Regions from separate parts of the Thioalkalivibrio sp. ALE17 genome, predicted to be linked through region 1. Evidence: predicted binding sites of a transcription regulator. Region 1 holds the regulator's gene; each other region holds the start of a gene.
The links. Region 1 encodes sigma-54, which starts transcription at its own class of promoters, with help from an activator protein. Its sites were predicted from a motif close to TGGCANGNTNCNTGCTT; they were not measured.
Positions count from the first base shown of each region.

Region 2: glnA (glutamate--ammonia ligase) is a predicted target of sigma-54. The motif match lies at 7,934-7,950, and genes of this name have one in related genera.
Region 3: glnL (nitrogen regulation protein NR(II)) is a predicted target of sigma-54. The motif match lies at 7,052-7,068, and genes of this name have one in related genera.

Region 1 covers NZ_AUDT01000003.1:89,568-100,130, forward strand. Annotated here, with positions in the region: gene H609_RS0103625 (PTS sugar transporter subunit IIA) at 1-347, opposite strand, end outside; gene rapZ (RNase adapter RapZ) at 399-1,271, opposite strand; gene hprK (HPr(Ser) kinase/phosphatase) at 1,279-2,310, opposite strand; gene H609_RS0103640 (PTS sugar transporter subunit IIA) at 2,362-2,829, opposite strand; gene hpf (ribosome hibernation-promoting factor, HPF/YfiA family) at 2,833-3,171, opposite strand; gene H609_RS0103650 (RNA polymerase factor sigma-54) at 3,188-4,669, opposite strand; gene lptB (LPS export ABC transporter ATP-binding protein) at 4,759-5,529, opposite strand; gene lptA (lipopolysaccharide transport periplasmic protein LptA) at 5,526-6,053, opposite strand; gene lptC (LPS export ABC transporter periplasmic protein LptC) at 6,034-6,579, opposite strand; gene H609_RS0103670 (HAD family hydrolase) at 6,618-7,157, opposite strand; gene H609_RS0103675 (KpsF/GutQ family sugar-phosphate isomerase) at 7,157-8,134, opposite strand; gene H609_RS0103680 (calcium/sodium antiporter) at 8,131-9,108, opposite strand; gene H609_RS0103685 (NAD-dependent epimerase/dehydratase family protein) at 9,165-10,091, opposite strand; gene H609_RS0103690 (LLM class flavin-dependent oxidoreductase) at 10,107-10,563, opposite strand, start outside.
Region 2 covers NZ_AUDT01000002.1:311,408-321,970, reverse strand. Annotated here, with positions in the region: gene H609_RS0103145 (Zn-dependent hydrolase) at 1-674, shown strand, start outside; gene H609_RS0103140 (cysteine hydrolase family protein) at 700-1,443, shown strand; gene H609_RS0103135 (sodium:solute symporter family protein) at 1,440-2,897, shown strand; gene H609_RS14320 (hypothetical protein) at 2,894-3,016, shown strand; gene H609_RS0103125 (aspartate carbamoyltransferase) at 3,013-4,086, shown strand; gene asnB (asparagine synthase (glutamine-hydrolyzing)) at 4,182-6,200, shown strand; gene glnA (glutamate--ammonia ligase) at 6,444-7,853, opposite strand; gene H609_RS0103110 (cation diffusion facilitator family transporter) at 8,072-9,295, opposite strand; gene glyQ (glycine--tRNA ligase subunit alpha) at 9,458-10,402, shown strand; gene glyS (glycine--tRNA ligase subunit beta) at 10,465-10,563, shown strand, end outside.
Region 3 covers NZ_AUDT01000008.1:24,078-34,640, reverse strand. Annotated here, with positions in the region: gene H609_RS0107110 (SCO family protein) at 1-516, opposite strand, end outside; gene H609_RS0107105 (hypothetical protein) at 528-1,046, opposite strand; gene polA (DNA polymerase I) at 1,047-3,749, opposite strand; gene H609_RS0107095 (TIGR00730 family Rossman fold protein) at 3,869-4,594, shown strand; gene H609_RS0107090 (DUF2782 domain-containing protein) at 4,594-4,989, shown strand; gene H609_RS0107085 (hypothetical protein) at 4,983-5,843, shown strand; gene H609_RS0107080 (DUF4124 domain-containing protein) at 5,955-6,587, shown strand; gene glnL (nitrogen regulation protein NR(II)) at 7,080-8,177, shown strand; gene ntrC (nitrogen regulation protein NR(I)) at 8,177-9,613, shown strand; gene H609_RS0107065 (dihydroorotate dehydrogenase) at 9,868-10,563, opposite strand, start outside.

The DNA of each region.
Region 1 (10,563 bases):
GCCTTGTTGACCAGCTCGGTCAGCGGGAGATGCTGGTAGTTGAGGACGCGGATCAGCATCGGCAGGTTGATCCCGGCGATCACGCGCGCGTTGGCCCCGCGAGCCACTCGGCTGGCGACGTTGGAGGGGGTGGAACCGAACATGTCGGTCAGGATCAGTACCCCGGCGCCGCTGTCCAGAGTGGTCAGGCGCTCGCGGGCGCGGGCCAGGACCTCGTCGGGGTCGTCGTTCTGGGACATCGCCATGGACTCGCAGTCATCGGGCAGGCCGCCAAGCATGCTTTGTGCGGTCTGCAAGAGGGTGTCGCCCAGGTTTTGATGCGTGATCAGAATGAGACCAACGCCCATGGATCTGCTCCAATTGCGGGTTCCGTAGGGGCCTGCCCCCGCGCTTCGTGGTTACTGCTTGCCCAGCTCGCGGTGACGGGTGCTAACAGTAACATGTTCCCGGTCCCGCCACGCCCCCGCAAGGCGTTCGACCAGGTATACCGAGCGGTGTCGGCCACCGGTGCAGCCGATCGAGACCGTCACGTAACTGCGGTGGTCCTCCAGCAGCCGCGGGAGCCACTGCGAGAGAAAGCCCTGGATGCTGTCGAACATGGCCGCGACCTCCCCGTGCCCCTCGAGGAACTCGCATACGGCCGGGTCGCGGCCGGTCAGGCCGGCCAGCTCGCGTTCGTAGTAGGGGTTGGGCAGGCAGCGCACGTCGAACACGAAGTCCGAGTCCATCGGCGCGCCGTGCTTGAAGCCGAAGGACTGGAACAGCAGGGACAGCTCGTGCTCTCCGCGCTCGCCCATGCGGTCGCGCAGGGTACGGGCCAGGTCGTGCATCGACAGCCGCGAGGTGTCCACCGTCAGGTCGGCCTCCGCCGCGACGTGGCCCAGCCACTCGCGTTCGCGGTCGATGGCCTCCACCAGGGGCACGCCATCGCGCGCCAGCGGGTGACGCCGCCGGGTCAGGTGGTAGCGCCGCAGCAGTACGTCGCTTGAGGCCTGCAGGAACAGGACCTCCACCTGCAGGCCCTCCGCCCGTAGCCCGGCCAGCAGGCTGGCAAACCCCTTCAGGGCCTCCAGCCCGCTGCGCACGTCGACGCCGACCGCCAGGTGGCGATCGCCCTCGGTGTCGTAGTGGCCCTGGCGCACCTGGCGAATCAGGTCCGGCAGCAGCGGCAGCGGGAGGTTGTCCACACAGAAATAGCCCGCGTCCTCCAGGGTGTGCAGGGCCACGGTCTTGCCGGATCCGGACAGACCGCTGACGATCAGCAGGCGCATGGCGGGCTCAGCCCTCCGGGTCCGGGTTAGGGACGGTCGTGGCGGGCACGGCCCGGTGGTAGGGCGGCTCCTCGGCCTCGCCGCTCATCTGCCGGCGCTGGCGGGCGCGCAGGTCATCCCCGGCGATGTAGCCCTGCATGTGCAGCATGTGGTTGCGCACGGCGGCCTCGATCATCACCGCGATGTTGCGACCCGGCGCCACCGGGAGGCTGATCAGCGGGATCCGCAGGCCAAGGATGTCGATCTCGCCGCGGCGGCCGTTCAGCCGGTCGTCGGGGACCGGCGAGGGCTCGCCGTGATCGCGCAGGTCGATGATCAGCCGCAGGTACTTGCCGCCCTTGATCGCGGAGTCGCCGTACATGGCGCGGATGTTCAGGACCCCCAGCCCGCGCACCTCGAGCAGGTCCTGGAGCAGGGCCGGGCAGTGACCGCGCACGATGTCGGGGGCAATACGCGCAAATTCGGGGGCATCGTCGGCGATCAGGCGGTGCCCGCGCGAGATCAGCTCCAGCGCCACCTCGCTCTTGCCGACGCTGGAGGCCCCGCTGATCAGGACACCGATGCCGAGGATCTCCATGAACACGCCATGGCGCACCTCGAAGTGCGCCAGACGCTGCTGCAGGAAGTAGCGCAGCAGCGCGATGATCTCGTGGCTGCTGGTGCTGGAACACAGGATCAGCGGCAGCGCCTCCTGCGGGGCATGGGGCATCTCCGAGAACGGGCAGGTGTCCTCGGCGAAGATCACCGCGGTGGTGCCGGTGCGGGCCATCTCCAGGATCAGGTCGTTGCGCTGGTCGTCGCTGAGGCCGGCGATGTAGCGGGCCTCGAAGTCCCCGATGACCTGGATGCGGTTGGGGCGGATCAGGTTGAGGTGGCCGGCCAGTGGCAGGTCATCCCCGTCCTCGCCGACCAGCTTGCGGTCGGGGGCGGCGTGCTCGCCATGCACGAAGCGCAGATCCAGGCGGTTGCCCATAGCCTGGATCAGGCTCTCCACGTTGATGTCGCGGGCAATCCCGCCTTCGCCCAGTGCCTCGTTCATGAGCAGGGCCGGCGGGGATCGGTGGCGTGGCAGGGTGCGGGGCGCACGGGATCAGCCCTCGCGGAAGCGGCGGACGAGTTCCTGTTCCAGGCTGGCGGCATCGCCGGCCCGGCGCAGGGCGGCAATGGTGTCCGGTTGCGAAAGCCCGCGCGCCAGCTGGGCCAGCAGGTCGAGGTGATCGCTGGTGGCGGCCTCCGGGACCAGCAGGGCGATCAGGATGTCGACCGGCTCGTGGTCCATGGCGTCAAAGTCGACGCCGCTCTCCAGGCGCAGGACGGCCACGCGCGGAGCCTCGAGATCGGCCAGGCGGCCATGGGGGATCGCAACCCCATGGCCCAGGCCGGTGGAGCCCAGCTTTTCGCGCGCGGACAGGGCCTCGAAGATCGCGGTGCTGCCCGGTCCGCCGGCATCACCGCCGCCGGCGAGGAGTTCCGACAGGGCCTCCAGGGCCCGCTTCTGACTGGAGCATTCCGGCTCCAGGCGGATGCGCTCGGCGGTGATCAGCTCGGCAATGGACATGGGTCAGGAGGCCTGCTCGCGGTTGCGCTGGGCGCCCTCGGCCCGGTGATGATCCTTGACCTTTTCCTTGTGCTTGATCAGCTGGCGGTCGACCTTGTCGATCAGCGCGTCGATGGCGGCGTACATGTCCTCGTGGGAGGCCTCGGCGTGGATGTGATTGCCGCTGACCTGGAGATTCGCCTCGGCCTTGTTGAACTGGTTCTGGGTCTTCTCGTGGGTCAGCACGACGTGCACGTCGATGACCTTGTCGAAGTGGCGCTCCAGCTTCGCGAACTTCTCGTTGACGTAGTCGCGCAGGGCGTCGGTGAGGTCCACATGGTGGCCGGTCAGGTTGATCTGCATGGTCGGGACTCCTTGGTTACTTGTGGCCGGTGGGCATGGAGGCCATCTGCCGGCGTTCGCTGGATGAAGGGATGTGCATCGCCTCGCGGTACTTGGCTACGGTGCGACGCGCCACATTGATGCCCCGGTCCGCCAGGATCTGGGCGAGCCGGGCATCGCTGAGCGGCTTGTTCGCGGGTTCGTCGTCGATCAATTCGCGAATCATGGCACGGATGGCGGTGGCGGAACACTCGCCACCGTCGTTGGTGCCGACGTGGCTGGAAAAGAAATACTTGAACTCGAAGACCCCGCGCGGGGTGTGCATGTATTTCTGGGTTGTGACCCGGGAGATGGTCGATTCGTGCATCTCCAGGATCTCGGCGATATCGCGCAGGATCAATGGCTGCATCGCGACCTCGCCGTGTTCCAGGAAGCCCTGCTGGCGATGGACGATCGCCTCGGCGACGCGCAGCAGGGTGTCGTTGCGGCTGTGCAGGCTCTTCAGGAACCAGCGCGCCTCCTGCAGCTGGTCGCGCATGAAGGCGCTGTCGCGGGCATCCGATACCTGGCGCACCATGCCGGCGTAGAGGTCGTTGATACGGATGCGTGGCGCGATCTCCGGGTTCAGCTCCACGCGCCAGCCCTCCGGGGTGTGGCGCACGTAGACATCGGGCACCACGTATTCGGAGGTGGCGGCACTGATCTGCGCGCCCGGCCGCGGGTTCAGGGTGCGGATCAGGTCCAGGGCGCGCGCCAGTTCGTCCGGGTCGCGCACACCCGACTGGCGTTGCAGGGCTTTGTAATCCCGCTTGCCCAGGCTGTCCATGCCGTGTTCCAGGATCGCCCGGGCGGCCTCGCGGGCGGGGGCGTCCGGGGCCAGTTCGCGCAGCTGGATCTCCAGGCATTCGCGCAGGTCGCGCGCGCCCACGCCCAGCGGGTCGCATTGCTGGATCCAGTGCAGGACCGCCTCGACCTCGTCCACGCCGACGGGTTCGTCCTCGCCGCGGCTGATGGTCTCGGCCAGGGTCTCGAGGTCGCCTTCGAGATAGCCATCGGGGCTGATCGCGTCGATCAGGGCCGCGCCGATGCGCTGGTCGCGCGGGGTCAGGTGGCTCAGGTGCAGCTGCCACAGCAGGTGGTCCTGCAGGCCCTCGCCGTCATCGTCACTGGTGTTCTCCAGTGGGTCGCGGTCATCCACGCCCTTGGGGGCGGGCGGCGGTTCGTAGATGTCGTCCCAGCGGCTGTCGGTGGTGAGCTCCTCGGGAATCACGTCATCGCTGGTGGTAGTGGCCTCCATGCGGTCGCCTTCCACCACCTCGCCCTCCGCGTCCAGGCGCTCGGTCGCGGCCATCTCGTCCTCGTCCTCCACCTGCTCCAGCATCGGGTTGCTCTCCAGCGCCTGCTGGATCTCCACCTGTAGTTCGAGCGTGGACAGCTGCAACAGGCGAATGGCCTGCTGCAGTTGCGGGGTCATGGTGAGCGTCTGACCCAGCTGAAGATTCAGGCCGGGTTTCAGCATTGGCTATGCGGGGCGCGGGTGACCATAAGAGCGATCTTAAATCGTGCCTCGTGGTTTGTGCACCGGCGCGGGTTGTGCGCGTGCCGGCATCACAGGCGGAAATTCTCGCCGAGATAGACCTGGCGCACCTGGGGGTCGGCCAGTAGCTCGTCGGGTGTCCCGGCGGCCAGCAGGCGCCCCTCGCTCAGAATATAGGCCCTGTGGCAGATCCCGAGGGTCTCGCGCACGTTGTGATCGGAGATCAGAACCCCGATGCCGCGCGCTGCAAGGTGGCGAATTACATCCTGGATATCGCCCACCGAGATCGGGTCCACCCCGGCAAAGGGCTCGTCCAGGCAGATGAATTGCGGGTCACCGGCCAGGGCCCGCGCAATCTCGGCGCGCCGACGTTCGCCGCCGGACAGCGCGATCCCGGGGCTGTGGCGCACGGTCTCGAGCTGAAACTCCTCGATCAGCGCGTCGCCGATACGCCGGCGTTCGTGGCGGTCCAGTCCGGGACGCAGTTCCAGCACGGCCTGCAGGTTGTCCCACACGCTCAGGCGGCGAAAGATCGAGGCCTCCTGGGGCAGGTAGCCGAGACCGGCGCGGGCGCGCACGTGAATGGGCGCGCGGGTGATGTCGTGCCCGCCCAGGGTGATGCGCCCGGCGTTAGGGCGGATCAGCCCGACCAGGCTGTAGAAGCAGGTGGTCTTGCCGGCGCCGTTGGGACCCAGTAGGCCGACCACTTCACCGGGTGCGAGGTCGACATCCACCTGGTCGAGCACGGTGCGCTGGCCGTAGCGCTTGGTCAGTTCGCGCCCGATCAGGCGATCACGGGCCTCGGCGGGTTCCGGCGCCGGGCTGGTGGCGGGTGCGTTCATTCGTCGTCGCGTGGCTGGATGGTGATGCGTACGCGTTCGCTGTCGCCCTCGCCGCGTTCGGCCTCGATCACGTCGGTGGTCAGGTCGTAGGTGATGCGCTTGCCGCGCGCCTCTTCGCTGGCGGTGATCACATGGGCCTGGTCGGTGAGGATCATGCGGTCCTCGTTCAGCAGGTAGTCGATGCGCAGCGCGGTGGCGATACGCATCTCGCCGGTCTCGGGGTCGGGGGATTCCAGGCGGGCCGGCTCGCCGTGGGCCTCCATCTCGTAAGGGCGACGATCCCGGGTGCGCACGTAGACCGTGTCGGCCTCCAGCGTCATGTCGCCGCGGATCACGATCACGTCCCCGGTGTAGGTGCCCAGGCCCTGGCGTTCGTCCATCTCCGCGCGGTCGGCGGTGATCTCCACCGGCAGCGAGGGTCCCGATCCCTGCTGGCCCAGGGCCGGCGTCGCCAGCAGGGCGGAGAGGAGGCCGGCCGCCGCAAGCAGGCCCGGCAGGCGGCGGCTATTCGGGATCGGGGTCATGCGCGGGGTCCTCCTCGCTCGCCTCGCTGTAGAGCGAGTACACGTCATGGAACAGCTCTATGGTATCCGCTCGCGAGTCCACGCGCAGGCCGGTGCCGCGCTGGAACAGCCCGGGCTGGTTCAGGGTGGAGAGGGCGTCCGAGGTGGCGACCATGGTGTCTGTGGCGATACGTACATCCCGCGAGTCGATGACCGTCTGCACGCGTTCGCCGCGGGCTGGTTGTACGCCGTGGGTGGGGCCGACCAGGTCCAGGGTTTCGTCAGCCGGGCGGTGCAGGGCCGCCGGGGCGGTCCAGCGCCATTCGATACCGCCATCGGCGAACAGGTCGAGTTCCGGGTCATCCACCCACTGCGGCCCGTCGCGGCCGAATTCGCGCAGTCGGGTGCCCTGCAGCCGGTGGGTCCGCTCACCGTCGTCGCCGGTGGCGTGCAGCGTGAATCCGTCGATCTGCAGGGTCACCTCGCCCTCGGGCGGGGTGACCTCGGCGGTTGCGGGGCTTGCGCACGCCAGCGTGAACAGGACCAACGGCGGCGCCAGACCGTACCGGTTGCGTCTCCGCCGGCTCATCCGTTCAGGTAGGTCTCGAGCAGGGCGTCCAGCCGGTCCTGCGCGGCCAGCAGCCCCTCGCAGGCCTCGCGCACGGCGCCGCGCCCGCCGTGGGCCTCGGTGACCCACTGGGCGTGGCGGCATACCAGCGGGTGGGCGTCCCCGACCGCGATCCCGAGCCCGACCCGCTGCATGGCCGGCAGATCGACGATGTCGTCGCCCATGAAGGCGGCTTCCGCCGGGTCATGGCCGGTGCGCTGCAGCAACTCGTGCAGGGCCTCGCCCTTGTCGCGGCGGCCCTGGATCAGGTGCTCCACGCCCAGGTCCCGCATGCGGTGTTCGACCACCCCGGAGGTGCGCCCGGTCAGGATGGCGATGTCGAGGCCGCCGTCCAGCGCCAGGCGGATCCCGTGGCCGTCGCGGCTGTTGAAGGCCTTGTACTGCTCGCCGCCATCGCCCAGGAACAGGCTGCCGTCGGTCAGCACGCCGTCCACGTCCAGGATAAGCAGGCGTACGGCCTGCTGGCGGGTGCGCAGGGTCGCGGCATCCAGGTTCATCAGGCCACCCCGGCGCGCAGCAGGTCGTGCATGTTGATCACGCCGACCAGGCGCTGGTCGGCGTAGGTGACCGGCAGGGCGTTGATGCGCCGGCTCTCCATGGTCTCGAGTGCCGTGACCGCCAGCCAGTCGGGCTGCGCGGTGTGGCCGCCGGTGGTCATCGCCTCGCCGATGGTCAGGCCGTCCAGGCTGTGCCCGGCATCCAGGGTGCGGCGCAGGTCGCCATCGGTGAACACGCCCTGGATGCGGTCGTCGGCGCCGGCCACGATCACCAGCCCGAGGCCCTTGCGGGTGATCTCGAACAGGGCGTCCTTCAGCGGGGCCTCCGGCGTGATGCGCGGGATCGCGTCGCCGGTGTGCATGATGTCGGCGACATGCACCAGCAGCCGCCGGCCCAGCCGGCCGCCAGGGTGCGAGCGGGCGAAGTCGTTGGCGGTGAAGCCGCGTGCATCCAGTACCGCGACCGCCAGGGCGTCGCCCATCGCCAGCGCCGCGGTGGTGCTGGAGGTGGGGGCCAGGCCCAGCGGGCAGGCCTCGCGCTCGACACTGACATCGAGGTGCACGGTGGCGTCGGCGCCCAGGCGCGAGCCGGGGTTGCCGGTCATCGCGATCAGCGGCACGCCCAGGCGCCGGATCAGCGGCAGGATGGTGAGGATTTCGTCGGTCTCTCCGGAGTTCGACAGCGCGATGACCACATCCTCGCGGGTGATCATCCCGAGATCGCCATGGCTGGCCTCGCCCGGGTGCACGAAGAACGCGGGGGTGCCCGTGGAGGCCAGGGTCGCGGCCAGCTTGCTGCCAATGTGCCCGGACTTGCCCATGCCGGTGACGATCACGCGGCCCTTGCACTCGAGGATGCAGCGGCAGGCCTCGAGGAAGCTGTCGTCGATGCGCCGGGCGAGGTTGTGCACGGCCTCGGCCTCGTCGTTGAGGACGGCCAGGGCCAGGTTGCGGGTGGTTTCGGGGTTGAAGTTCATGCAGTTGCCGTAATTCCCAAATAGACAAGGTAGCTTGCGAAGGCGACGAGGAGAAGGGCGCCCTGCCAGCGCAGGATCTGTCCCCGGCGGCCCAGCGCGATCAGGAACAGGGCCACCGTCAGTGCCAGCATCACGGGATAGTCGCGTGCGAGGACGTCGGCGTCGATTGCCAGCGGCGCGATCAGGGCCGGAACCGCCAGCACCGCGAGCAGGTTGAACAGGTTGGAGCCGACCACGTTGCCGATCGCCAGCCCCGCCTCGCGGCGGAAGGCGGCGACCACCGATGTGGCCAGCTCGGGCAGGCTGGTGCCGATCGCGACGATGGTCAGGCCGATGACCAGATCGCTGACCCCCAGTTGTTCGGCGATTTCCACCGCGCCCCAGACCAGGGCCTGGCTGCTGGCCAGCAGGAGCAGCAGCCCGAACACCAGCCACGCAATCGCGGGACCGAGGCGATCGCTGTCCGGGATGGTCTCCACCATGCCGCGCACGACTTCGGGGGCATCCTCGCCCGAGGCCTGTTGCGCGCGGCGGGCGGTCAACGCCATCCAGGCGGTGAATGCGGTCAGTCCCGCGAGCAGGGCGATGCCTTCCATCCGGCCCAGCTCGCCGCCGACCAGCAGGAGCAGTACGCCGAAGCTGACCAGCAACAGGATCGGCAGTTCGCGGCGAACCATGCCGCGGCCAATCGCCAGTGGTGCGACCACCGCGGCGGCCCCCAGCACCAGTGCGATATTGGCGATGTTCGAGCCGATCGCGTTGCCTACCGCCACGCCCGGGTTGCCCTGCAGGCTCGCGAGGACCGAGACCACGAGTTCCGGGGCCGAGGTGCCGAAGGCGACAATGGTCAGGCCGATGACCAGCGGGCTCACGCCGACCCCGCGGGCAAAGGCGGAGGCGCCGAACACGAAGCGGTCGGCACTCCAGGTCAGCAGGATCAGGCCGACGATGACGGCGGCGATGGGTAGGGCCATGGGGCAGACGGGTCCCGAACGGTCAGGCCGCGATTGTAGCGGATTGGGGCGCTGTGTCAGTGGCGCAGGCGCTCCAGGCACGCGGTGGTACTGACCCGCGGGGTCCAGCCCAGCTGCTCGCGAGCGCGGGTGCAGTCCAGCACCAGCGGGCCGTCCAGCCCGCGCACCCACCCGGGGTCGCCCGCGCGGGCGCTCAGGCGCCAGGCCAGCGGGTGCAGGGCGCGGATCAGCCCCAGGGGGACCGGTACCCCCCAGCGCCGCTGGTGGTGAGCCATGGCCCGCAGTGACCAGGCGGGTTCGGCCCCCAGATTGAAGGTGCCCTGTGTGCGGGTGGTCACGCTGCGGGCGATCGCCGCCGCGGCATCGTCCTCCCACAGGATCTGCACCGGTTGCTCGCCCCCGGCGGGATAGAGACGTCCGCGGGCGATCTGCAGCAGCAGCGGGTGCGCATGCGGCCCGACGATCGCGGGCGGACGCAGGATGGTCACGCGGCATTCAGGGTGTTCGCGCGCGAGGGCGCGCAGGGCCTGCTCCACGGCCACCTTGTCCTCTGCATAGGGGAAGCGCGGCCGGGTCGGGTGGTCTTCGGTCAGGGGCTGCGGGCTGTCCGGCCAGGGGCCGTAGACCGCGGCGCTGGACAGGAACACGAGGTGGCGCACGCCGGCGGCGATGGCGGTCCGAAAGACCTGATCACTGAGGGCGACATTCTGCTGCCGGACCCAGGCACGGTCGTGCCGGCGGCCGTGGCCCCCCATCAACTGGAAGGCGAGGTGCACCAAGGTGTCGACCCCGGCCAGATCCTCCGGCCGGAGCCGCGTCAGGTCGCCCACACGGGCCTCGCAGACGGCGGCGCCTCCCGGCGGGGGGAGCGCCGGCGGGGTCCGGTCCAGCGCGAGGATGCGCAGGATCGCCGGCTCGCGCGCCAGGGCGGGCAGCAGGGCCTGTCCCACGCATCCGGCCGCGCCGGTCACGGCGATATGCATGGGTCCGTGTGGCCCTCAGGTCGCGCTGCGGGCGACGGCTGGAGCGGGGTCGGCGAACGCGGGCATGACCTCCTCCGCGAAGCAGTCCATGGACTCCTCGGCCAGGGCCTGCGGGACGGCGCCGGCGCCGAAGGCGAGCAGGACCTGGTCGACCCCCGCCTCGCGCAGTCCCTCGATGCGCTCGCGACACTCGGCGGGCGTGCCGACCAGCGTCATGCCCAGCATGTCGAGGATCTTGAGGTTGATCCCGGCCTTGACCAGGTGGCGGAAGCGGCCCAGCGAACGGTAGTAGTCGTACCCCTCGATCAGGCGTTCCAGCACCGGCAGGGTCTGCTGGAACATGTGGCGGTAGAACCACTCGAACGCAGGCTTGGCCTCGCGCCGGGCGCGTTTGCCGTCCGGCAGGCACAGGACTCCAAGCGTCATGCCGACCCGCGGCGGATGGGCGATATCGGCGCGCGAGGCATCCCAG
Region 2 (10,563 bases), on a different contig from region 1:
CGCATATCGAGCAGGGGCCGGTACTCGACCGGCGCGGCCTGAGCGTGGGCGTGGTCGAGGCGATTACCGGGTTGTTCAAGTGGGAGGTGCGCCTGAAGGGGCAGCCGAACCATGCCGGCACCACGCCGATGGACATGCGCATCGATGCCTTCCAGGGCCTGGCCGAGTTCGGCGGCGAGATCGATCGCCTGCTGGAGGAGCACGGCAGCCCGAATTCGCGTGCCACCATCGGGCGCGTGGAGCTCTCGCCCGGGGCGCCGAACACGGTGCCCGGGGTGGCGACCTTCTCCTTCGAGGTGCGCGATACCGACGAAAAGGTGCTGACCGCGCTGGCGCATGCGGCCCGTCGCACCCTGTCGAGCCTGGCCCGTCGGCGTGATCTGATGTTCGAATTCGACGTGCTCTCCGAGATCGACCCGGTGCGCTGCGATCCCGGCATTGTGCAGACCATCGAGGCGCAGGCCGAGCGCATGGGTCTGGAGTACATCACTATGCCCAGTGGCGCGGCCCACGACACCCAGAGCATGAGCCGGATCACCCGTACCGGCATGATCTTCGTGCCGAGCCTCCAGGGGCGTAGCCATTCCGCCGCGGAATGGACAAACTGGGAGGACATCGAGATCGGCGCCAACGTGGCCCTGCAAAGTGCCCTGGCGCTGGCGGCCCGGCAATAAACCCCGACGAAAGGAAACGCCCGGAATGGCCGACAACAACAACGTCTCCCGCCTGACCGACTACGACTCCCTGGACCCGCTTCGCGAGCAGTACCAGGAGAGCCTGATCACCACGCCGGTCCTGCGTCAGGAGCTGCGGGAGCACCACGTCGCGCTGCTGTGTATCGACCTCCAGTACCTGGATGCCGCGCGGGGCCACGGCGTGTTCGCGGATTCCGCCGAATCCGGTGTGCCGCTGGAGGCGCAGGAGTACTACTTCAACCGCCTCGAGCAGACCGTGCTGCCCAATGTGCGCCGCCTGCAGGACGCCTTCCGCGAGGAGGGGCTGGAGGTGATCCACACCCGCATCCGCTCGCTGACCCGCGACGGCCGCGACCGCAGCCCGGGCCACAAGCGCCTGAACCTGCACGCGGCTCCCGGCTCCAAGGATGCCGAGTTCGTCGAGCAGGTGGCTCCGGTGGGGGACGAGATCGTGCTGGACAAGACCGCCAGCGGGGTCTTCAACTCCACCAACCTGCACTACATCCTGCGCAACCTGAACATCTCCGCCTTGTTCATCGTGGGCGTGTACTCCAACGAGTGCGTCTCCACGGCCGTGCGGGATGCCTGTGACCTGGGCTTTTATGTCACCCTGATGGACGACGCGACGGCCACGGTGACGCCGGAGATGCAGAAGGCCACGATCACCACCATCAAGGACCGCTACGCCCGGGTGATGACCACGGACGAGGCGATCCGCGAGATCAAGAAGGTGCAGGAGGCCTCGTGACCGGTCTCGACGCCCCCATCCTGCCCACCTCCCTTGCCTGGGGGCTGCTGGCGGCGTTCAGCGTCCTCTGGGTGGTGCTGGGCTGGTGGCTGGGTCGTCGCAACAAGACCGCCGAGGACCACATGCTGGCGGGCCGCAATGTCGGCCTGGCGCTCGCCACCGCGACCGCGATGGCCACCTGGGTCACCGCCAATACCACGATGACCGCCCCGCAACTGGCGCTGCAGCTTGGTGTCTGGGGCATGCTCGGGTATTCGCTGGGTGCGCTGGGCCTGATCCTGTTCGCGCCGCTGGCGCGACGCATCCGCGAGCTGATGCCGCGCGGCTTCACCTCCGGGGACTTTATCCGCCTGCGCTTCGGCACCTTCACCTGGCGCGTGTTCCTGGTGGTCTCGCTGATCTACGCCTTTGGCTGGCTGGTCTCGATGGCGATGGCCGGCGGGGTGCTGATCAATGCCCTGGCCGGGATCGACTATCGCGTGGGCATGACCGTGATCCTGACCGTCTGCGTGATCTACACCCTGCTGGGCGGTCTGCGCGCGGTCATCGGGACCGACTTCATCCAGACGGTCATCATCATCGCCGGCGCGGCGTTCATCGCCTGGCTGACCATCGACAAGGTCGGCTTCGAGGCGATCCACTTCAACCTGATGGAAGAGCGCCCGGAACTGCTGAGCCTGCTGTTCCCGGCCGCGATCATGTTCCTGTTCAACAACCTGCTGTTCGGCGTGGGCGAGATCTTCCACTCCAACGTCTGGTGGTCGCGCGCCTTCGCCTTCGGGCGCAACGTGGGGTTTCGCGCCTACCTGTTCGGCGGCCTGCTGTGGCTGCCGATCCCGATCGTCGCCGGCTTCATCGCGCTGGCCACGCCGGCGCTGGGGATCAACGTCCCCGCGGCGGACATGGTCGGGCCGCTGGTGGCCGCCGAGGTGCTGGGTCTCACCGGTGCGATCGTCGTGTTCATCGTGGTCTTCGCCGCGCTGGCCTCCAGCCTCGATTCGCTGCTGGCGGCCACGTCCGACCTGGTGACCCGCGACATCTACCGCGGCCACATCCGTCCGCGAGCCAGCGAGCAGCACCAGTTCCGCGCGACCAAGGTAATCGTGGTGCTGCTGGGTCTGCTGACCTGGCTGGCGGCCAGCTATCGCGGCGAGATCCCGATCGTCGGCTCCCTGGCGGAGCTGCTGTACTTCACCGGGGCCTTCGTGGCCTCCGCGATCTGGCCGATCGTCGCCGGCCTGTACTGGAAGCAGGCGAACCCGCAGGGCGCGGCCTGGTCGATGATACTGGGGTCCGGTATCGGACTGGCCAGCTATTTCCTGATCGGGTTCTACGTGGCCGCGCTGGTCGGGGCCGCCGTCTCGCTGGCGGTGATGGTGCTGACCACTTGGCTGATGCCGCGGCCGTTCGACTGGGGCCGGCTGGCCCGTTCCGACGCCGAGGTGCCGGCATGACGATCTCGACAACCGCACTGTCCGTGATCGTGGTCATCGCCACCAGCGTGGCGACCCTGACCCCGATCCTGCTGATTGCCCTGTTTATCCGCGACTGGAAAAAAGGACGCCTCTGGTGAACTACACCGAAGATCCCCTGCACGTGCTCCACCCGAAAGACGGCGCCGCCGGTACCGACCGGCCGCGGGCGTTGCTGGATGCGGTGGAGGAAGACCCGGATCCGCTACTGAAGCTGGCCGCCGCACACGTGGTCTCCAGCCAGCAGTTCAACCGCGAGGAACTACTGCAGCTGTTCCGGCTGGCCGCCCAGTACGAGACCACGCCCGCCCTCATGCATCTGCCGCTGGCGGGCAAGATCCTGATCAGCGCGTTCTACGAACCGTCCACGCGCACGCGGTTGTCGTTCGAGAGCGCCTGGCACCGCCTGGGCGGGGCGGTGATGTCGATCACCGACCCCAAGAGCACCGGGATTGCCAAGGGCGAGTCGCTGGCGGACATCGCCGAGATGTTCAACAACTACGGCGACGTGCTGGTGCTGCGCTCCTCGGACGGCGAGGCCGCGCACAACATGCTGGAGAACCTGCGCATCCCGCTGGTCAACGCCGGCAACGGCATCGACGAGCACCCGACCCAGGCGCTCGCGGACGTCTACACCCTGGCCAAGTGGCGCCCGGAGCTGTTCACCGGCCCGGTTGTCCCGGAGGACCGCATCAAGGTCGGCATCATCGGGGTGCCCTCGCGCATGCGTACGGTACGTTCGCTGCTGCGCCTGCTGAGCCTGTTCCCCGAGGCGATCGAAGAGGTCGTGATCATCTCGCGCGAGGACGAGAACTTCGATCCCGGCCAGCGCGAGGAACTGGCGGAGGCCGGCCTGAACCTGCGCGTGGTGCACGAGCTGGACCCGATGCTGCCCGACCTGGACGTGGTGTACATCAACGCCATCGCCTGGGTGGGCGATACCTTCGAGTCCATGGGCGAGGGCCTGAAGCTGGACCGCAACTCGCCGCTGAAGAAGGGCGCGATCATCATGCACCCGCTGGCGCGCGGTGCGGAGCTGTCGACGGACCTCGATGACACCCCGCACAACTGGTACTTCGCCCAGGCGCGCGGGGCGGTGTTCGTGCGCATGGCGCTGCTGACCAGCGTGGTCCGCCGTATCAGCGCGGTCATGGACACCCCGGAAGACTGAACCTCGTAGTGAACTGAACCGCGAGTGGCGTGGCGCGCCGGAACGGACCGGGCCGCGCCCCGCTCGCACCGAACGGATAACCAAGGAGACATGCCATGTGTGGCATCGCCGGAATCTTTCACGCCGACCCGGACCGCAAGGTCGACCCGCAGACCCTGGTCAACATGGCCGCGATCCAGTATCACCGCGGTCCTGACGGCTTCGGCTACAAGACGCAGGACGACCGAGGCGTGGGATTCTCCCACGCGCGGTTGTCGATCATCGACCTTGACGAGAACCGCGGGCGCCAGCCGTTCTGCATGACCAACGGCGAGATCATGACCGCGGTCAACGGCGAGCTGTACGACTACAAGCGCATCCGCACCGATCTCACCTCGCGCGGGGTGAAGTTCCGCACCAAGAGCGATTCCGAGATGGTGATGCACCTGTACCAGCGCGAGGGGCTGGAGGATGCGGTGAAGCACTTTCGCGGGGAGTTCGCGATCTCGCTGTATGACCGCAAGCACGACCGGCTGATCCTGATCCGCGACCGCTTCGGCATCAAGCCGCTGTACTTTACCGAGGCCAACGGCAGTTTCGTGTTCGGCTCCGAACTGAAGGTGCTGTTCGCCAACCCCGATGTGCCGCGCCAGTTCGCCGATGACGGCCTGTACCACCAGCTGATGCAGACCATGGTGCCCGGCACCACCGCCTTCGAGGGCATCCACCAGGTGAAGCCGGGCCACATGGTCATCGTCGAGCGCGCCCACGGCAAGCTGAAGATCCGCCAGGAGAAGTACTGGGACATGGACTTCCCGCTGGCCTCCGAGCGCCCGCCCGAGAGCGAGACCGACGAGAACTACTGGATCGAGGGCGTGCGCGAGAAGCTGATGGAGGCCGTCCAGCTGCGCCTGGAGGCCGACGTGCCGGTGGCCTGCTACCTCTCCGGCGGGATCGACTCCTGCATCACCCTGGGGCTGGCCTCGGCCAGCCAGCAGTCGCCGGTCAAGGCCTTCACCATCGGCTTCGACAACGACGACTACGACGAGACCGCGATCGCCCGCGAGATGGCCGAGAGTGTCGGCGCCGATCAGGACATCATGACCCTGAACGCCGACCACCTCTACGACAACTTCGAAGAGGCGCTGTGGCACGCCGAGCGCACCATCTACAACACCCTCGGCGTGGCCAAGCTCCTGATGAGCCGCCACGTGAACAAGGCCGGCTACAAGGTGGTGGTCACCGGCGAGGGCTCGGACGAGCTGTTCGGCGGCTACCCGGCGTTCCGCCGCGACATGTTCCTGCACGGGCTGGATACCCTGCCGGAGGCCGATCGTCAGGCCTGGCAGCAGATGCTGAACGAGTCCAACGAGCTGGTCTCCGGCGCGATGCTGGCCGAGGACGAGGTGGATGACCCCGAGTTCACCCGAATGATGGGCTTCACCCCGTCCTGCCTGCAGCCGTGGCTGGCCGCGTCTGACCACGTGCCGGGCCTGCTGCATCCGAAGCGCCGCGAGCGCATGCAGGGCTACCAGCCGGGCAAGGCGATCGCCGATGCCCTGGACAACGACATGCTGGAAGGCCGGCACCCGCTGGACAAGGCCCAGTACGTCTGGATCAAGACCATGCTGGAGGGCCAGATCCTGACCTGGGGCGGCGACCGCATGGACATGGCCAACTCGATGGAGGCGCGCCCGCCGTTCCTCGATCACCACCTGGCCGAGTTCGCCGCCCACCTGCCGCCGACCATGCGCATCAAGGGCCCCACCGAGAAGTACGTGCTGCGCGAATCGATGAAGGGCCTGCTGCCGAAGGTGCTCTACGAGCGCGAGAAGTTCGCGTTCATGGCACCGCCGGCGCATACCGACCCGGTCAAGTGGGCCGCGATGAAGGCCCTGGCCGATCGCTACCTCGCGCCGGAGAAGGTCGAGGAGGCCGGTCTGCTGGATCCGGAGGGCGTGCGCCAGGTGTTCGAGCTGCACGAGTCCGAGGACACCCCGGCCGCGACCCAGGTCCAGCTGGACGCGGTGATCAACCACATGATCGGGGTGCAGGTGCTGTACGAGAAGTTCGTCGCCACCGACATCCCGGCGCTGGCACAGCAGAAGGCCGAGGAGTTCGGCTGGCACGCCTGATTGCCGATGACCGGTCAGAGGCCCGGGAGAGCCCTTCCGGTGCCACACGAGAAGGCCCCGCGGATCGACCATCCGCGGGGCTTTTTTTGCGATGCCCGATCCGGCATCGCCGGTCGTGGCGGCGATCGGGGCGTGGCCCGCCGGTCCTCGTGGAGCCCGAGCCCGGACACAAAAAAGCCGCCGGCCCCGGAGGGCGCGGCGGCGGATGGGCCTCGCGGCCCCGAGGGGCCGGAAGCGGGTGCCTTACAGGCTGTAGTACATGTCGAACTCGATCGGATGGGTGGTCATGCGCATCTGCGTGACGTCTTCCATCTTCAGGTCGATGTAGGCATCGATCATGTCGTCGGTGAACACGCCACCCTGGGTCAGGAACTCGCGATCCTGGTTCAGGGCTTCCAGCGCCTGGTCCAGCGAATGGCAGACCTGCGGGATGCCCTTTTCCTCTTCCGGCGGCAGGTCGTAGAGGTTCTTGTCCATCGCGTCGCCGGGGTGGATCTTGTTCTGGATACCGTCCAGGCCGGCCATCAGCATCGCGGCGAAGGCCAGGTACGGGTTGGCGGTGGAGTCCGGGAAGCGCAGCTCGATCCGGCGCGCCTTCGGGTTCATCACGAACGGGATACGCAGCGAGGCCGAGCGGTTACGGGCGGAGTAGGCCAGCATCACCGGCGCCTCGAAGCCCGGCACCAGACGCTTGTAGCTGTTGGTGGACGGGTTGGTGAAGGCATTCAGCGCACGGGCGTGCTTGATGATGCCGCCGATGTAGTACAGCGCGGTCTCGGACAGGCCGCCGTAGAGGTCACCGGAGAACAGGTTCTTGCCGTCCTTGGACAGCGACTGGTGCACGTGCATGCCGGAGCCGTTGTCGCCGACGATCGGCTTGGGCATGAAGGTCGCGGTCTTGCCGTGGATGTGGGCCACGTTCTGCACCACGTACTTCAGGATCTGCACCTCGTCGGCCTTCTGCGTCAGGGTCGCCGGGCCCACGCCGATCTCGCACTGGCCGGCGGTGGCCACCTCGTGGTGGTGCACCTCGGTCTCCAGACCCATCTCGGTCATCACTTCGCACATGGTGGAGCGGATGTCGTGCAGGCTGTCGACCGGCGGGACCGGGAAGTAGCCGCCCTTCACGCCTGGGCGGTGCCCGATGTTGCCGTCCTCGTAGACGCGCTCGGAGTTCCAGGACGCCTCCTGGGAGTCCACGCGGCAGTAGGAACCGGACAGGCTGGTACCCCACTTCACGTCGTCAAAGATGAAGAACTCGTTCTCCGGACCGAACAGCGCGGTGTCGGCGATGCCGGTGCTCTGCAGGTAGGCCTCGGCGCGGCGCGCCAGGGAGCGCGGGCAGCGGTCGTAGCCCTGCATGGTGGCCGGCTCAACCACGTCGCAGCGGATGTTCATGGTCATGTCTTCGAAGAACGGGTCGATCACGGCCGACTCGGCGTCCGGCATCAGGATCATGTCGGACTCGTTGATCCCCTTCCAGCCGGAGATCGAGGAGCCGTCGAACATCTTGCCTTCCTCGAAGGTCTCTTCGTCGATGTCGTGGGCCGGCATGGTCACATGCTGTTCCTTGCCCTTGGAGTCGGTAAAGCGGAAGTCGACAAAGCGCACTTCCTTTTCCTTGATCTGGTTCAGCACGTCGGCTGCGGACATGGGGGTCTCCTTGGTCTTCACTTGAGTCTTCGATTTTGGCCGGCCGGCCTTTTGGCCCCTGCACGGCTTCGTGGGTCATTATGCAGGCATCATGCCATCCGGCCCGATTCGGCCCGGGCGCGCGAAAAACGGGCACCCCGGGTGCCGCGCCGCCTCCGTTTTGCACCATCATGGTGCCGTATACGCACAACGATAGTGCTTGCTGGGGTGTGCCGCACCTAATGAGTGCACGGACGATAGAGTAGCGTGACCTCGCCCAGCATGTCGCCCACCTGCGGGTGGCCGTGCAGCCGGTCGGCCAGGGCCCGGGCCCGCGCCTCCAGATCCGGGGCCGCGGTTGCCCCGTCAAGGCGCAGGGTCAGCGTCATGTGCACCCGGCCGCCCAGGTAGTGCAGGGACAGGTGCTCCACCGCGTCCAGCTCCGGGGTGTCGGCCCAGGCCTCGCGCAGGGCCTCTACCAGTACCGGCCGTAACGGCAGCGTCGAGCTGCGCGCCTGCTCCGCGTCATTCTCCGGGTCCACGTGCACCGTGATGTCGTTGACCCGCTCATGCTCGTCGGTCACCGAATGGAACACCGCATCGGCGATCCGATGCCCCTCGGAGACCGAGATCATCGGCGCGACCTGGATGTGCACATCGGCCACCACGTCGCTGCCGTGGCGGCGGGTGCGCAGCATGTGCGCATCCTTCACCCCGGGCACGTCCAGGATGGTGCGGTGAATGCGATCCACCTTCTCCGGCTCCAGCGCGGTGTCGATCAGCTCCGCCGCGGCGCGCACGATCAGGCGCCCGGCGATATGCAGGATGAACAGGGCGACGATCAGCGCCGCCAGGGCGTCCGCCCACGGGAAGCCCGCCACCGCCGCACCCACGCCGACCAGTACGAACAGCGACGAGATTGCATCCGTACGGTGGTGCCAGGCATTGGCATCGAGCATCCGCGAGCGCAGGCGCTTCGCCACTCGGTGGGTGTACTGGTACAGGCCCTCCTTCGCGACCAGGGTCAGCGCGGCAAAGAAGATGGCCATATTGGCGGGACCGGTCATGGCCTCGGGGTCGACCAGCCGGCTGCCGGCTGCCCAGGCGATCCCCAGCCCCGCGGCTGCCAGAAAGACCCCGACGATCACCGTTGCGAGGGTCTCGATGCGGGCATGGCCGTACGGGTGGTCCTGGTCGGGGGATGCCGCAGCCTTGCGCGCGGCGAACAGCACGACACCGTCGGTGATGAGGTCCGACAGCGTATGCACGCCGTCCGCGACCAGCGCCTGCGAGTTCAGAAGCCAGCCGCTGAGCAGCTGCGCGACGGCCAGAAAGCTGTTCACGGTCGCGCCCACCAGTGTCACTCGGCGGGTGTCGCGGTAGCGCTGACCGTTCTCCGCGGTCACCGTCGGCTCCGAATTGGCGTGGGGCTCGCTCAGGGCGGTTCTCCCGAACCGGATCAAGCCTCCAGTATGGGCGCCTTCCCGGCTGGCGCAAAACCGTCTGCCGCCACAGGGAAGTGCCGACTCGCGCGGGCGTCTCCGCGTTTCGCGCTGACGCTGACGGTGGCCGCGGCCGAAGCCGGGCCGATATACTGTCCGCTTTGCCCTGACCCGGGATCCCGCATGGCGCACGAACGCACCCCGTCCAGCAGCAGCCCCACCTTCCAGGACCTGATCCGTCGCTTGCAGGACTACTGGAACGACCACGGCTGCGTGGTCCTGCAGCCCTACGACATGGAAATGGGGGCCGGCACCTTCCATCCGGCGACCTTCCTGCGCTCCATCGGGCCGGAGCCGTGGCGCGCGGCCTACGTGCAGCCCAGCCGCCGTCCTACCGACGGGCGCTATGGCGACAACCCCAACCGCCTGCAGCACTACTACCAGTTCCAGGTGCTGCTGAAGCCGTCGCCGCCGGACATCCAGGACCTCTACCTCGGCTCCCTGGAGGCGCTGGGCTTCGACACGCTCACCCATGATGTGCGCTTCGTCGAGGACAACTGGGAATCTCCGACCCTCGGCGCCTGGGGCCTGGGCTGGGAGGTCTGGCTGAACGGCATGGAGGTCACCCAGTTCACCTACTTCCAGCAGGTCGGCGGGCTGGACTGCCACCCGGTGTCCGGCGAGATCACCTACGGCCTGGAGCGCCTGGCGATGTACCTGCAGGGGGTGGAGAGCGTATTCGACCTGGTCTGGACCGTCGGCCCGGACGGCCGCCCGGTGACCTACGGCGACGTCTATCACCAGAACGAGGTGGAGCAGTCCACCTACAACTTCGAGCACGCTGACCGCGACGCCCTGTTCGCCGCCTTCGATCAGCATGCGAACGAGAGCGACCGCATGATCGAGCTGGGCCTGCCGCTGCCGGCCTACGAGCAGATGCTGCGCGCCTCGCACAGCTTCAACCTGCTGGATGCCCGCGGTGCGATCTCGGTCACCGAGCGCCAGCGCTACATCCTGCGCGTGCGCGAGCTGTCGCGAAACGTCGCGCAGAAGTATTACGAGTCGCGCGAGGCCCTGGGCTTCCCGTTGTGCGCCGATGACGACACCAACAAGCCCGACGCCGCCTGAACCCTATTTCCCGGATCGCGCGCCCTTGCGCGCGGTCGTGATGGACCCGACACGGACCCGACATGGCTGAAGCCCGCGAACTCCTGATCGAACTGGGCACCGAAGAGTTGCCCCCCGCCGCCCTGCCGCGCCTGCGTGACGCCCTGGCCGATGGCCTGGCC
Region 3 (10,563 bases), on a different contig from region 1:
GACCACGTAGCCCATGGCCGAGTCGATCTCGGTGCGTTCGTAGAACACGCCGTAACGTTCCGTGATCGGCTGCAGCTCTTCGTGGGACCCGGTCGCCGCCTGGATGGCCGGGTGGAAGTGCCCCACATAGGTCTCCAGGCGCTCGCGGTCATCACGTTCCGGGTCGACGCTTACCAGTACCGCCGCGACCTCGCCCTCCAGCTCGGGCGGCAAGCGGTCCAGCGCGGCGCTGATCCAGCCCAGGCTGGTCGGGCAGGCATCCGGGCAGGCGGTGTAGCCGAAGTAGACCCAGACGTATTGCCCTTCCAGGTCCGCCAGCCGGAACCGCTCGCCCGTGGTGGAAACGGGCAGTTCGATCGGCCCGCCGGATACCGCATCGGCCACCGGCAGGCGTTCGTGGTCGGCCCCCTGGGACACGGGGGGTGGTGCCGGGCGGAGCATCACGAAGACGAGCAGGGCGCCGGCCGCCAGCACGGCCAGTGCCCAGAGCAGGCTGCTCAGCGGGATACGCTGCATGTCGGTTTTCCTCAGGGGTTGTCGCTGTGGCTGCGACGGGTGACAAAACGAAACTGGACCCGGGCTGCATCCGCATCGCCCGCGGGCATCACGGTGGCGGCCCAGGTCATGGCCTCGGTGGTGCAGATCGGCAGTGTCGTCTCGCCGACGTAGCGCCCGTCGCCGGTATGTTCCAGCCGCGGGCGCTGGAAGCCCATGTACATCTCCACCCCGGCCAGATCCAGCTCCAGGGCCTCGGGTTCGCCGAGGTTGCCCCGGGCCACCGGGTCCAGCTCCAGGGTCAGCTCAAGTGGTTGCAGCATCGGCACGGGGCGTGGCGTGATCGCCAGGGTCAGCGTACCGCCCGCCGGATGGTCGGCGCTGCAGGGCCCCGCGTTCAGGTCGCAGTCCTCCGGCTGGACGATGGTGATCCCGCTCGAGCTGCCGGTGTCCAGATAGCGGTCGGCCAGCACCCAGGCAGTTGCCAGTAGCAGGACCGCGACTACCCAGGGGGCGGCCCGGTTGAAACCCCTGGCAAGCGAGCCGGCCATCTAGTGGGCGTCATCCCAGTTGGTGCCGGTGCCGACATCCACCACCAGCTCCACGTCGAGATCCGCGGCCCCGCTCATGGCCTGGCGCACGAGCGTGGTCAGGTCCTCCACGGCCGCATCGGCCACCTCGAACACCAGTTCGTCGTGGACCTGCATGATCATGCGTGCCTCGATTTTCGCCGAGGCGAGGTCATCGGCGACCCGTACCATCGCGCGCTTGATGATGTCGGCGGCGGTACCCTGCATCGGGGCGTTGATGGCGACACGCTCGGACTGCTGGCGTCGCGCCCCGTTGCGGCTGTTGATCTCCGGCAGGTACAGGCGGCGGCCGAACAGGGTCTCGACATAGCCGTTCTCGCGCCCGGAGGCGCGCGCGCGTTCCATATAGTCGTGCACGCCGGGATAGCGATTGAAGTAGCGGTCGATGTACTCGCGCGCCTCGCCCTGCTCGATGCCGAGGTTGCGCGCCAGCCCCCAGGCGGACATGCCGTAGATCAGGCCGAAGTTGATCGCCTTGGCCGCGCGGCGCTGCTCGCCGGAGACCTGCTCCGGGTCCAGCCCGAAGACCTCGGCGGCGGTCGCGCGGTGGATGTCCTGGCCCTCGCCGAAGGCCTTCAGCAGGCCCGCGTCCTGCGACAGGTGGGCCATGATGCGCAGCTCGATCTGCGAGTAGTCCGCCGCCAGCAGCTGGTGTCCCTCATCCGCGATGAACGCGCGGCGGATGCGCCGGCCGGCCTCGGTGCGCACCGGGATGTTCTGCAGGTTCGGCTCCGAGGACGACAGCCGCCCGGTGGCTGCCCCCGCCTGGTGGTAGGAGGTGTGCACCCGTCCGGTCTCCGGGTGGATGCGCCGGGGCAGGGTCTCGGTGTAGGTGCTGCGCAGCTTGGACAGGCCGCGGTGCTCGAGGATCAGGCGCGGCAGGGCGTAGTCGTCCGCCATCTGCTCCAGCACGTCCTCGGCGGTGGAGGGCTGGCCCTTGGGCGTGCGCCGCAGCACCGGCAGGCCCAGGCGCTCGAACAGGATCTCCTGGATCTGCTTGGGCGAGCCGAGGTTGAACTCGCCGCCGGCCTCCTCGAAGGCCTCGCGCTCGATGCGCTCCATCTCGGCCAGCAGCTCCTGGCTCTGCTCGCCGAGCAGATCCGGGTCCACCTTTACGCCCACGCGTTCGATATCCGCCAGCACCGGGACCAGCGGCATCTCGATCTCGCGGTAGACGAACGCGGGGCCTTCAGCCTCCTGCAGCCGTGGCTGGAACACCGCATCCAGCTGCAGGCAGATATCGGCATCCTCGCCGGCGTAATCGGTGGCGATGCCGATATCCACCTCGGCGAACGGGATCTGCTTCGCCCCCTTGCCGGCCACGTCCTCGTAGTGCGTGGTCTGGTAGTCCAGGTGGCGCTCGGCCAGGGAGTCGAGGTCGTGGCGGTTGGCGCCGGCGTCCAGGCAGAACGACTCGAGCAGGGTGTCGTCGACGATGCCGCGCAGGGTGATGCCGTGATTGCCCAGCACGTTGCGGTCGTACTTCAGGTGATGCCCCAGCTTGCCGTGGCGCTCCGACTCCAGCCACGGCTTCAGGCGTTCGAGCGTCTCCGCGCGCGGCAGCTGCGGGTCGGCATCCGGCCCGGTGTGGGCCAGCGGCAGGTAGTAGGCGGTGCCCGGCTCGAAGGCGAAGGACATGCCGACGATCTCGGCGCGCATCGCATCCAGGCTGGTGGTCTCGGTATCGAAGGCGACCCGCTCGGCCTGGTCCAGACGCTCCAGCAGCTCGGCCAGTTCGACCTCCTCGCGCAACGTGCGGTAGTCGGCCTTCGCCAGCGGCGAGCCCGGATTGCCGCCAGCGGCCTCGGCCTCGCCGCCCTCCAGCTCCGCGCGCCAGCGGGTGAAGCCGTAGCGGCGCACCATCTCCAGCAGGCGCTCGTGATCCGGCTCGCGGATGTTGAGGTCGTCGGGGCCGACGTCCAGCTCGACATCGCGCTTGACCGTGATCAGTTCGCGCGAGGTGGGCAGGCGCTCGGCCGCGGCGCGCAGGTTCTCGCCGATCTTGCCGCCGATGTCGTCGGCCTGTTCCAGGATGGTGTCGAGGTCGCCGTACTTCGCGATCCACTTGGCCGCGGTCTTGGGGCCGACCTTGTCCACGCCCGGGATGTTGTCGACGCTGTCGCCCATCAGCGCGAGGTAGTCGACGATCTGCTCTGGGGCCACGCCGAATTTCTCCTGCACGCCCTCGGGGTCCAGCGTGACCCCGCTCATGGTGTTGACCAGCGTGATGCGGTCATTCACCAGCTGCGCGAGATCCTTGTCGCCGGTGGAGATCACCACGTCGTGCCCGGCGCGGGCCGACTGGTCGGCGAGCGTCGCGATCACGTCATCGGCCTCCACGCCCTCGACGCACAAAAGCGGCAGGCCCATCGCCCGCACCAGTTCGTGCAACGGTTCGATCTGGGCGGCCAGCTCGTCCGGCATCGGCGGCCGGGTGGCCTTGTATTCCGGATAGATGTCGTCGCGGAAGGTCTTGCCCTTGGCGTCGAACACCACCGCCATGTGCTCCGGGCCGTAGTCCGCGCGCAGCTTGCGCAGCATGTTGGCCACACCAATCATCGCCCCGGTCGGGGCGCCATCCGGCGCGGTAAGCGGCGGCAGGGCATGGTAGGCCCGGAACAGATACGACGAGCCGTCGACCAGGACAAGAGGCGCTTGCGACATGAAGGTGGAATCCGGACAGGGAACGTGCGCCATTCTACAGGCCCGGCCCGGGCCGCGACCATTTGTGCGCGCCCGGGGGCGCCGGTACGCTGAAGCCTTCACCCTTGGGAACCCGCTGCATGAACAACCGCGAACGTGCCGAACACCCGGGCCTGCGCCCGATCGATGACTCCGCCCTGACCCGCGAGAGCTGGAAGATCTTCCAGATCATGGCGGAGTTCGTGGAGGGCTTCGAGCGCCTGGCGCATATCAAGCCCTCGGTGAGCATTTTCGGCTCCGCCCGCTTCCCGCCGGAGCATCGCTACTACCAGCTGGGCGAGGCGACCGCGCGGCAGCTCTCGGACGCCGGTTTCGCGGTGGTCAGCGGCGGCGGTCCGGGCATCATGGAGGCGGCCAACAAGGGGGCGTTCGCCGGGCGCTCGCCGAGCATCGGCCTGAATATCCAGTTGCCGCACGAGCAGAGTGCGAACGATTACCAGGACGTGGGCCTGGGGTTTCGTCACTTCTTTTCGCGCAAGGTGATGTTCGTCAAGTACGCCTCGGCCTACGTGGTGCTGCCCGGGGGCTTCGGGACGCTGGACGAGCTGGCGGAGATCCTCACCCTGGTGCAGACCGGCAAGACCCGGCGCATCCCGGTCGTGCTGGTGGGCAGCGAGTTCTGGAAGGGCCTGCTCGACTGGTTCCGGGATACGCTCGTGGAGCAGGGCACCATCGACGAGGAAGACCTCCAGCTATACTCGCTGGTAGATTCACCGGAAGACGTGGTGGACGTGATCTTCGAGTACTACGAGGCGCGCAGCTTCGAGCCGTCCGCGGAAGAAAAGAAACGACTGATGGAACTGTGATGATGACCTCGATGCGTGCGAGCCTGCCCCTGTCGCTGCTGGCGGCCCTGCTGCTGGTCTCCGGCACGGCGCTGGCGCAGGAAGACCGCGAGTGGGGGGATGCCCCGCCGCCGCCGGAGCTTGAAGAGGGCGCGGATCCACCGCCCCCGGTGCTGGATGAACGCGCCCGCGAACAGCGCTCGCTGGAGGACGCCGACATCATCATCATCGAGCGCGACGGCGAGACCCGGCGCGAATACCGCATGGGTGGCGAGCTGGTGATGGTCGAGGTCACGCCCGCCGTGGGCCCGACCTACTACCTGATCGACACCACGGGCGACGGCACGCTGGACGGTCGTCGCAACGAGCTGGATCCCAATTTCGTACCCCCCTCCTGGGTGATTTTCCGATGGTAGAGAACGAATCCGAGACCCGGGCCTGCGCCGATGCGACCGGCCTGGCCCTGACCCATGGCCCGAGCGGCCTCGAACTGGATGGCCGGCCGGTGCAGTGTCTGCGCCTGGCATCCGCCGTGGCGCCGGCGCTCGAATCCGCGCTCGGCGAGGTACCTGGCGGCTGCGGTCGCGTGATCGGCCGGGGTGCGGATCCCGATTCTGGTGAGGTCCTGCTGGTGCTGGAGCGCGGTCAGGCGTTGCAGGGCGCGGTTGCGGCCGAGGGGCCCGGCAGTCTGGAGGCCCTGGGCGAGCGCGCCGCCGACTGGCAGGGGCGTCACACGGCCGGGGCCTTGCCCGTCGGCGAGGGCTACCGGCGCGGGGTGCTGCAGCAGCAGATGCGCGAGCGCGCCGATGCGATGGCGTCCACGCTGGATGCCGAGTCCCGGGCGATCCTGGACGCCGAGCTGCACCACCAGGGGCTCTACCGTTTCGAGGACCTGCCGCTGGCGGGAAGCTACTGGCAGTCCGTGCGCATCTACCCGGAAGGTGCCGGTCTTGCCGATCTGGTGATCCCGCCCGCGCCGGTACCGGCCTTCTGGCAGCTCGCGCGCATCGCCCTGGCGCTCGCCGTGGACGCCTCCGGACAGCCGGATGCCGATCGGTACCGGGCCGTGCTGGCCGGGTTCAATGCCCGGCGGCCACTGACTGCAATCGAACGCGGGGCGGCGCCCACGATGCTCCGCCTGGCTGCGCTGGATGACTGGCTGTCCGCGCTGGAGTCGGGAACGGCCGCGGCGGTCGAGCGGGATCGTCTCGCGACCCTGCAGGCCGATGCGGCTCGGCTGCAGGGCGTCTGGGTTCGCGCGGCCGCCTGATCCCGGCTGGCCCGTGCCGGTGGCGCGGGAGCTTCCGGGCTTGTGGTGGTCCGAACGTACACGGGAGGCAGGGTGGTGGTGCCGCGCCATCCCGCCCAAGGAGGAAGACCCATGTTCCGAACCACGCTCTGGCTGGCCTTGTCGCTGGCTGTCCTTCTCGCCCCGGCGCTTGCGAGTGCCGACGTCTACCGCTGGACCGACGATCAGGGCAATGTCCATTTTGGCGACCGCCCGCCCGAGGGGCGCGCCAGCGAGCCCGTGGACGTGCGCGAGCCCATGCGCGCGGTCCCGCTGGAAGGTGCGCGGGAGATTCTCGAGCGGCCCGTGCGGCCCCGCGGTCAGCCGGAGGCGGAGGGTGCGTACACGCGGGTCGCAATTGCCCGTCCGGAGGATGGTTCGGGGGTGCGGGCGAACGACGGCAATGTGAGTGCCGAGCTGGATCTCGAGCCAGCGCTGGATGCCGACGCCGGCCATCGCGTGATCTGGGTGCTGAACGGCGAGGAGGCGGGCGAGGGCCAGTCGCCCACGGCGACCTTCGAGGGGCTGAACCGCGGCGAGCATACGCTGCAGGCCCGGATCGTGGACGCATCCGGCGAGGAGCTGGGGGCGAGCGCGACCATCGAGTTCAACGTGCTGCGGATGGCCATTCCGCGCGAGCAGCAACAGCAGCAGCGGCCGCAGCAATTCCCGCCCGGGGGTGCGCCGCAGGCGCCCAGGGCCCCGCAGGCACCCAGGGCGCCCTAGGGAGACGCTGATTGAATCGCACGTCCGCGTTGGTGCCCCCTGTTTTCCGAGACAAGGCGCGTCGTGCAGCGGGTAGTGGTTCTACCCGCAAGCGGCGCAACGCAGGATCGGGGAACAGGAGGCACCAACCCCGCAAGCTATTGAAAGAAGGGGCTCGGCCGCTTTTGCGGGGGAGCGGCGTTGCGGTTCCCTTGTGCAGAGTGACTGCACGGCAGTCACCGCGCCTTGTTCGCACGCAAAAGCGACTCGAGCGCGAACGCGCGATTCAATCAGCGTCTCCCTGGCCGGTGACGCCGGCTCCGAATTGACAACTTCGATCTCTGCACTTCAATAGTGCACACAGCGCCCCATGATGGTGCTATGATTGCACCATCATGGGGCGTTTTGGGTTCTGGGGGTTGGCGATTCGGCTGCGTTTTGTGACCGTGCCCCCGGCTTCGGCGCCCCGCCTGGCGATTCCTGCTTGGCGCGATTCCTGCTTGAGGCCTCTTGATGACCACGCCCGCTTCCAATTCCGGCCCGGCCACCCCGCCCTGGTGGGACGACCTCTCCACGGCCGTGCTGGTGACCGATGCCGAGCTTTGCCTGCTGAGCATGAACAGCGCCGCCGAGGTGCTGCTCGGTCTCAGTCGCGAACGCATCGTCGGGCATGGTCTGGGCCAGTGGCTCAAGCTGGACCGGAATCTGTCCAGCCGCCTGCGCTCGGCGCTGACGCTGGATCAGCCGATCACCCTGCGCGCGCGCCAGATGGAGCCGCTGCGGGCCGAAAGTTTCCTCGCCGACGTGGTCATCACCCCGCTCCGTGGCGAGGGCGACAAGCCGGGGCAGTTGCTGTTCGAGCTGAATGCGATCGATCGCCACGAGCGCATCAGCCGCGAGGAGCAGTTACAGAAGCAGCAGGCGATCACCCGCGCGGTGACCCGGGGGCTGGCCCACGAGATCAAGAACCCGCTAGGGGGGCTGCGGGGGGCGGCGCAGTTGCTTGCCAGCGAACTGGACGACTCGGGCCTGAAGGAATACACCCAGATCATCATTCGCGAGGCCGACCGGCTGCGCAGCCTGGTCGATCGCATGCTGGGGCCGAACAACCTGCCGCGGCGCGAGCCCGTCAACCTGCACGAGGTGCTGGAGCACGTGCGGGGCCTGGTCAGTGTGCAGCTGCCGCTGGGGCTGAAGATCCGCGGCGACTATGACCCCAGCATCCCGGACGTGCAGGCCGATCGCGACATGCTGGTGCAGGCGATCCTGAATCTGGTGCAGAACGCGGTGCATGCGCTGGAGGACGGGGGCGAGATCACCCTGAGCTCGCGCATCCTGCGCCAGTACACCATCTCCGGCCATCGCCACCGCCTGGTCGCCAAGCTGAGCGTGCGCGACAACGGGCCCGGTATCCCGGAGGAGATCCGCGAACGCATCTTCTTCCCCATGGTGACCGGCCGCGCCGCCGGGACCGGGCTCGGGTTGCCCATTGCCCAGAGCCTGATCCAGCTGCACGACGGTCTGATCGAATGCCATTCGCGCCCGGGGGCGACCACGTTCGACATCCTGCTGCCCCTTGAACCCCCGAAGGCCCGGGAGGCCAGGAAGTGATGGAGCCCACTGTCTGGATCATTGACGACGACGACTCGATTCGCTGGGTGCTGGAGCGTGCCCTCCAGCGTCACGCGATCGCGGTGCGCGGCTTCGAGACCGCGGACGCCGCCTGGGCGGCGCTCGACCGGGACCCGGTGCCGGACACCATCGTCGCCGATATCCGCATGCCGGGACTGAATGGCCTGGACTTCCTCGCGCGCATGCAGACGCGCCCGGATCCGCCGCCGGTGATCATCATGACGGCCTTCTCCGATCTGGAGAGCGCCGTGGGCGCCTACCAGACCGGGGCCTTCGAATACCTGCCCAAGCCGTTCGATGTGGACGAGGCCGTGGCCCTGGTGCAGCGGGCACTGGAGGCGCGGCGCGCCGGGCAGGACAATGGCACCGCTGGCCCCGAGATCGAGGAAACCCCGATCATCGGCGAGGCCCCGGCGATGCAGGAGATGTTCCGCGCCATCGGCCGCCTGTCGCGCAGCAACATCACCGTGCTGATCAACGGGGAGTCTGGCACCGGCAAGGAACTGGTCGCCCGTGCCCTGCACCAGCACAGCCCGCGCGCCGATCAGCCGCTGATTGCCCTGAATACCGCGGCCATCCCCAAGGATTTGCTGGAGAGTGAACTGTTCGGCCACGAACGTGGTGCGTTTACCGGCGCCAACCAGAGCCGCAAGGGCCGTTTCGAACAGGCCGATGGTGGCACGTTGTTTCTCGACGAGATCGGCGACATGCCGTTCGACCTGCAGACCCGGCTGCTGCGCGTGCTGTCCGATGGCACCTTCTACCGCGTGGGTGGCCATACGCCGATCCGGGTGGACGTGCGCATCATCGCCGCGACCCACCAGGATCTGGAGGAACGCGTGCGCGCGGGGCTGTTCCGCGAGGATCTGTTCCACCGTCTGAACGTGATCCGGATCCATGTGCCGTCCCTGCGCGAGCGCCCGGAGGACATCCCGCTGCTGGTGCAGCATTTCATGGCCGAGGTGGCGCAGGAACTGGGGGTCGAAGCCAAGACCATGCGCCCCGAGGTGGTGGCGGAGCTGCAGCGCCTGCCCTGGCCGGGCAACGTGCGTCAGCTGGAGAACACCTGCCGCTGGCTGACCGTGATGGCGTCGGGCCGCGAGGTCCACCTGGACGACCTCCCGGCCGAGTTGCACCAGCCCGCCGAGACCCGGGCCGAGCCGGACGGTGGTCCGGCCGGCGTGGTCGCCGGCCCGCGGGACTGGACGGCCGAACTGGCCCAGGTGGCCCGCCAGCACTGGCAGCGTGGAGACCAGGACCTGCTGGGTTCGGTGCTGCCGCAACTGGAGCGCACGGTGATCCGCGAGGCCCTGAACGCCACCGGCGGCCACCGCCAGCAGGCGGCGGCCCTGCTCGGCTGGGGGCGCAACACCCTCACCCGCAAGATCCACGAACTCGGCCTCGACGACGACTAGGCTGATTTCACCACGAAGCACACGAAGGCACGAAGAACGGCCAGGTCAAAAGCGGTTCACAGGAAGAAGGGAAGATGGGAAGCGTTTTTGGGTAAAGGCCGCTGGCCCGTGTCCTGGGGCCTGCCCGGCGGGTTGATCAGTCCCGGGGCACCATTCCCGCATTCTTCCGTCCTTCCCATCTTCCTGTTAATGCTCTATCGCTTTTGACCTGGCCGTTCTTCGTGCCTTCGTGTGCTTCGTGGTGAAACAGGCCTTCAGGTGGTGGGGTCCTGCGGGGCGGGCGGGGCGCAGGCGGAGACGGCGCCGTTGAGTTGCAGGGTGCCGGTCAGGTCGCGTACGTGGGTGTAGCCATGGCGGTCCATGTAGTCGCTGATGCCGTGGAGGATCCTGGGCAGGCACAGCGGGTCGTAGAACAGCCCGGTGCCCACGCCGACGGTGCTGGCCCCGGCGATCAGGAATTCCAGCGCGTCGGTGGCGTTCATCACGCCGCCCTGTCCGATGATCGGCACGTTGTGGGGCGCGGCCACCTGATAGACCTGCTGGACCTTCAACAGCGCGATCGGCTTGATCGCGGGCCCCGAGAGTCCGCCCTGGTTGTTGCCAATCACTGCGCGCCGGTTCTCGACGTCCACCGCCATGCCCATCAGCGTGTTGATCACCGCAAAAGCATCGGTGCCGGCCTCGATGCAGCGGCGGGCGTTTTCGGCGATGTCGGTCTGGTTGGGCGAAAGCTTGGTGATCAGCGGCTTGGAGGTGACCTTGCGGCAGGCCTCGACCACGCGCGCGGACATGTCCGGGTCGTTGCCGAAGGCGACGCCGCCTTCCTTTACATTGGGGCAGGAGATGTTGATCTCGATGGCGTCGATGGGCGAGTCGTCGAAGCGGCGGGTGACCTCGATGTACTCCTCGATGGTGGAGCCGGAGACATTGGCAAAGAAGCGGGTCTCCTC